2 regions of the Klebsiella sp. NPDC088457 genome follow, and region 1 is predicted to be linked to the other one. Evidence: predicted binding sites of a transcription regulator. Region 1 holds the regulator's gene; the other holds the start of a gene.
The links. Region 1 encodes CRP, which controls carbon source genes, mostly activating them, when cyclic AMP is high. Its sites were predicted from a motif close to ATGTGANNNNNNTCACAT; they were not measured.

Region 1 (3,209 bases):
GCGAGGCGATTTTCTCCAGCGCGCCGATTTGCTTGTCCATATTAAAGCGCTGCGGATAACGATGATAAAGGATGTCATCCGCCAGCACCCGCAGGCGGGCGGCAACGGTTTGCGCATTCCAGCGAATCACCGCTTCCGCATGGCTGCGTTCCACCAGCTTTTGTACTTCTTCGGGCTGATGCAGGCTGACGGAGATATGTTCCTGAAGATCCAGCGCCACCTGAAACGCCCGCAGCAGGCGTTTGTGGTCATTGTGTTGATTTGCCGCCAGCATATGCATCTGCTGATAGCACTGGGTGATCAGGTCCACGACCTTCTGCTGGCGGATGAGCAGCGGCGGCAGCGAGGTGGCCGGATCGATATGCTGAGTCAACAGGCTGTATTTGGCTTCGCAGTAGTTGGCCAGCTCGCGATAGAGCAGGCTTAGCGATTCACGTAGCGGCTGTTCGCGCCAAAGCCAGAACCAAAACCAGTTAAACAGGCCGTACCACAACGTGCCGAGAGCATAGATCAGCAGCGGCTCCCAGACAGGCATATTCCCGGCAAGGCTCAGAGTGAAGATCGCGGCAATCAGCGAGGCGGGCAAGAGTCTGGCGTGCAGGGAGCTGATTTCTGCCGTGACGCCAAGGAGTAGCGCCAGGCCGCTGAGAATTAACGGTAACGGGATATCCTGCTGCAGCAGCAGCTGGACGACCAGACTACAGCCGGCAAACAGGGAGCCGCCGACGATCAGGCGTTTAAAAAAGCGCTTATGCGGCGTGTCCAGACCGGCGACGTTGCAACAGGCAGGCACCAGCGAGAACAGCAGACCCTGTTGTAAATGACCGAGCAGGAGTCCGATTGCGACAGGCAAGCACAGCACCAGCGTTTGCCGCAGTGCATAGTTGACTTCCGGGTGGTAAATCAGCCTGCGCCACATCGAGGGGAAACAAAAACGGCGTATTGTGGGTACAACACGCCGTTTTATCGACTTAACGGGTACCGTAAACGACGATGGTTTTACCGTGCGCAGAGATCAGATTCTGATCTTCCAGCATCTTCAGAATACGGCCAACGGTTTCACGGGAACAGCCCACGATCTGACCGATTTCCTGACGGGTAATTTTAATTTGCATCCCGTCCGGGTGGGTCATGGCGTCCGGTTGTTTCGCCAGGTTCAGCAGCGTCTGAGCGATACGGCCGGTAACGTCGAGGAAGGCGAGGTTACCCACTTTTTCTGAGGTTACCTGCAGACGACGAGCCATCTGCGATGACAGACGCATCAGAATATCCGGGTTTACCTGGATCAGCTGACGGAATTTTTTGTAGGAGATTTCGGCCACTTCACATGCGGTTTTCGCACGTACCCAGGCGCTACGCTCCTGGCCTTCTTCAAACAAGCCTAATTCACCGATGAAATCGCCCTGGTTGAGGTAAGAGAGGATCATCTCTTTACCCTCTTCATCCTTGATGAGCACAGCCACAGAGCCTTTGACGATGTAGTACAACGTTTCTGCTTTTTCACCCTGGTGGATCAGCGTGCTTTTAGATGGGTACTTATGAATATGGCAATGAGACAAGAACCATTCGAGGGTAGGGTCTGTTTGCGGTTTGCCAAGCACCATGCGCGGTTATCCTCTGTTATAAGCTATCTCCGGGTGCCGACACTACACGGCATCCGGGCATGCAATCGTATTGTTTCCCTATGCCTGGGAAACGGCTGGTGAGTTTTCTTCAGCCTGTAATGTGAACTCCTCTGCATACATGCAGTACATCAATGTAATACTGTAGCATCCCGACTGTTTTAGCATAGCTTTCGCCGCATGTCTCCTGGTGTCTCGCTTCAGCATGACGCAGGTCGCCTTCCGTTGCGAGAATTGTTATGTGCGCGTAATCTGTCAGGAAAATTGCAACCTTGGAGTTAAATTTTATGCAAGCTCGTGTGAAATGGGTTGAAGGGTTAACCTTCATCGGAGAGTCCGCGTCAGGCCACCAGGTTCTGATGGACGGCAACTCCGGGGATAAAGCGCCAAGCCCGATGGAGATGGTGCTGATGGCGGCGGGCGGATGCAGCGCGATCGATGTCGTGTCGATTTTGCAGAAAGGGCGTCACAATGTGAGCAACTGTGAAGTGAAGCTGACGTCTGAACGCCGGGAAGAGGCGCCGCGCCTGTTTACCCATATCAACATGCATTTTATCGTCACCGGAAATGAGCTGAAAGAGGCGGCCGTCGCTCGTGCGGTGGACCTGTCGGCGGAGAAATACTGCTCGGTGGCGCTGATGCTGCAAAAAACGGTGAATATCACCCACACCTATGAAGTGGTGGAAGGCTAAGCAGCCTTTCCCGGAGAGCGGCGCAAACGCCTTATCCGGGAGCCGTGAGTGAAGAACGAAAACCCCGCTTAGCGCCAGGCGCCCGGGGTCTTTTAACGTGGTTAACTGATTTTCTTCCCTTCCATCAGCCGTTCGACCAGCGGCGCCATGATGAGCTCCATTGCCAGCCCCATCTTTCCGCCCGGCACCACCAGCGTATTGATATGCGAGATAAACGACCCCTGCAGCATCGCTAACAGCCACGGGAAATCGATATCCTGCAGATTGCGGAAATGAATCACCACAAAGCTTTCATCCAGCGACGGGATGCCTTTCGCCGCAAACGGGTTGGAAGTATCGACGGTGGGGACGCGCTGGAAGTTGATATGGGTACGCGAGAACTGCGGGGTGATGAAGTTGATATAGTCTTCCATCGAACGCACCACGGAGTCCATCACCGCTTCACGGGAATGGCCGCGTTCGCTGGTATCGCGGATCAGCTTCTGAATCCACTCCAGATTGACGATCGGCACTACGCCGACCAGCAGGTCGACATGCTGTGCCACGTTGTGCTGCGGCGTTACCACGCCACCGTGCAGGCCCTCATAAAACAGGACATCGGTAGGTTCCGGTAGCGGCTGCCATGGCGTAAACGTACCTGGCACCTGATTCCACGGCACCGCTTCATCATAGGTATGCAGATATTTCCGCGACTGGCCGGTGCCGTTGCGCCCGTATTCGAGAAAGGTATTTTCGAGCAGGCTGAAGTCGTTCGCTTCCGGACCGAAATAGCTGATGTGCTTTCCCTGATCGCGCGCTTTGCGGATCGCCATGTCCATTTCCGGGCGGGTATAGCGATGAAAGCTATCGCCTTCTACTTCGGCGGCGCGCAGGTTCAGCTGCGCGAAGATTTTAC
Region 2 (3,209 bases), on a different contig from region 1:
TGGCCTGTCACTTCTCTTTTTGCAATTCCAGCAGCTGCTCCGGCGTTACCGCTGGGTAGGACTGCGCCCCCTCCGGGACCGCCTGCAAGGTCGGAATGGGAATCAGCGGCCCTAAAAAACGCGGCTCACGTTTGAACACATACAGATCGGCCAGCGCGCCAAAACGGGCGCCGAACTCACGTAAGCGCACATTCCACATATCTTTCGGCGAAGGCACCGCATAGCACTGCGCCTGAATCCCCATATGCAGGGCGATAAACAGCGCCCGCTCGCAGTGGAAGCGCTGGGTGATGATAATAAAGTCGTTGGTATCGAAAACTTTACGCGTCCGCACAATGGAATCGAGGGTGCGGAAACCCGCGTAATCGAGCACGATATCTGCCGGATCGACGCCGCCTTTAATCAAATCACGGCGCATGGTCATCGGCTCATTGTAGCTTTGCAGCGCATTATCGCCGCTCAGCAGCAGATAGTTCACCTTCCCGCTATTGTAGGCGTTCAGCGCGCCCTGAATGCGGTAGCGGTAATATTGATTGATGACCCCGGTGCGATAATACTTGGCGGTACCGAGCACGACCCCAACCTGGCGGTAGGGCAGATCCTGCAGCTCGTCGTAAATATAGGGGGCTGTTTTCCAGCTCATCCAACGGTCAAGACCCAGCACGGTCAACAGCAGCAGGCCGAACAGGACTAACAGGCTGTATAACACACGCTTTAACATTCACCTGACTCAATGTGGACAATGGAGCTATCAGGCTACTTTACCCGCCGGGCAAGAGCAAGAAACCATCGTTTAATTGCGGGGATTTTCAACAATGCGGGCCAGCAGACCCGCATGGCAGGATGCTTAAGCGAGCAGAATGCGGTCAATGCTGTGACAGCCTAACGCTTTCAGCGTGGCGGCGGTCGCATCCCACTGAATCAGCGGCGCATCGGCTTTCTCGGCAAGAATAGCGCGCTGAATATCCGGATAATCATATCCATTGAGACTCAGCAGGTTCAGCGCCCCCTGCAGCGGCGGCAGGGTGGGGTTAAAGGCGGCATTTTCCGCATAGCTGCCGGCGAAAATCGTCCCGTCTTTCAGCTCCAGCGCCACGCCGGAAGGGGCGTTGCTGTAGGGCATATGGCAGCGGTTGGCCGCCTGAATAGCCGCCTGGGTCAGCGCATCGCCGGTCAGCGGAAAACCATGGTCCTGCTCATCCATCAGCAGCGTTTTGATCGCCAGATCCTTCGGGCCGAAAGCATCCGGCAGGTAGTGCTGTAGGGAGTGCGCCTCGCGGCCCGGCAGATGGATACGCAGGACCTGGCTGCTGTTCAGCTCATTCATAAACTGACGGCAGTGGCCGCAGGGGGTGTAGTTGACGGTGATCGCCAGCAGGGACTTTTCGCCGCGCAGCCAGGCATGGCTGATGGCACTCTGTTCCGCGTGGACGGTTTGCTGCATGGTTGCGCCGGGGAATTCCATGTTACCGCCGAAATACCAGCTGCCGCTGATCCCGCGGGCGATGGCGCCAACGTTAAAATGGGAGAGGTCGGCGCGCGCGCAGGCCGCGGCGAGCGGCAGCAGCGCAAAGGCCAGCGCGTCTTCGTCCAGCCCTGTGGCGTTGCGCAGCGCTGTGACCTGCCCGGCATCCAGCAGTGCTGGAAAATGCGGGTCGGTCAGCATCGGGGCGATGGCCGCTTGCAGGTCTGCCGCCAGGAGAGGAAGAGCAGCTTGAAAACGTGGGTGCATGGCGTTGCCTCATAACAATGTAATGGGAATCTAGTGTACGGGCGGTGATGGCTCGTATATGTGATTAATATCTCATTGTTTATGCAACTTTGTTATGTTGCACTGATAAATGTGATTTGAATCACATTTATCCGACTATCGCCAGCACCAGCGGAAACAAAAAGGGGGCGATCAGCGAAGTAATAATCCCGCAGAGCACCAGCGCCAGCGAGCTGAACGCCCCTTCCTGATAATCCAGCTCCGCACAGCGGGCGGTGCCCAGCGCATGCGATGCGGTACCCATCGACAGCCCGCGCGCGGCTTTGGTGCGGATACGCATCAGGTTAAGCAGCGTATGGCCGAATACCGCCCCGAGAATACCCACGAAAATCACGCACACCGCGCTGATCGCCGGAATACCGCCAATGCTGCCGCTGACCGCCATCGCAATGGGCGTGGTGACCGATTTTGGCATAATCGACGCGGCGATTTGCGGCGTCGCCCCCATCAGCAGAGCAACGCTGGTTCCGGTAATCATGGCCACGACGCTGCCGATAAAGCAGATCGTAATGATCGATTTCCAGCGGGCGCGGATTTGGTGCAACTGTTCGTATAAGGGAAAGGCCAGCGCCACGACCGCCGGCTGAAGCAGGTCGTTGAGAATTTTGCTGCCCTGAAAATAGCGATCGTAGGAGATTCCGCTGATGAGCAAAAAGGGGATGATTACCACCATCGCCACCAGCAGCGGGTTGAGCAGCGGGAATTTAAACCGCGCGGCCAGCTTACGGGCGAGGAAAAAAACGATTAGCGTCAGCGGCAAAGACCACCAGATTTCATGCATCATCTTTGATGTCCTCTTTTTGTCCGATCACTTTACGTTCGCCGTGGACCAGGTGCGAGCTCCAGCTCACCACCAAAAAAACCACCAGTGTACTGATGGCGCAGGAGATCGCCACCGGGCCCAGCTGCGCGCGCAGCAAATCCCAGTATTGCATGACGCCCACGCCGATGGGCACGAACAGCAGCGCCATGTAACGAATCAGCACGTTACAGCCGGGGTTGACCCATTTCGGCGGCATAATCTGCAGCGCCAGCAGAACGAACAAAATCAGCATCCCGATAATGCTGCCGGGGATAGTCATCGGCAGCAGGGAGGCAATAAAAATCCCGGCGTATAAACAGGCATAGATCAGGACAAAAGCCCGTAGATACTGCCAGATAATATTCAGCGATTTACTCATGGTAATAACCCTTGATGAACCGAATTCATCATACAATTAAACCTTGAAATGTGCTACCGATCACATCATGAATTCTACGCATACCTGGAATAGAGCGACGGAACTGGAACACCCGCAGGCGCGGTAGATAATGTGTTCCCTGCGCGCGTTGTCGACCATCAGATTGGACCAGCTATGATAAAAGCATAGAGATCATCTTACGGCTTTGCAGCAGGTTTCCGCTTTCAACCGTCGGCAGGCTATTGAAATGATAGACA

Region 2: the regulator CRP is predicted to act here: its motif matches at 1,791-1,808, upstream of cdd (cytidine deaminase).

The regions. Positions count from the first base shown of each region.
Region 1 covers NZ_JBJDNH010000019.1:41,958-45,166, reverse strand. The annotation lists gene ACI2JR_RS13910 (YccS/YhfK family putative transporter) at 1-919, opposite strand, end outside; gene crp (cAMP-activated global transcriptional regulator CRP) at 972-1,604, opposite strand; gene ACI2JR_RS13900 (OsmC family protein) at 1,910-2,314, shown strand; gene ACI2JR_RS13895 (phosphoribulokinase) at 2,416-3,209, opposite strand, start outside.
Region 2 covers NZ_JBJDNH010000015.1:65,452-68,660, forward strand. The annotation lists gene sanA (outer membrane permeability protein SanA) at 8-721, opposite strand; gene cdd (cytidine deaminase) at 848-1,732, opposite strand; gene ACI2JR_RS11810 (CidB/LrgB family autolysis modulator) at 1,860-2,555, opposite strand; gene ACI2JR_RS11815 (CidA/LrgA family protein) at 2,545-2,952, opposite strand.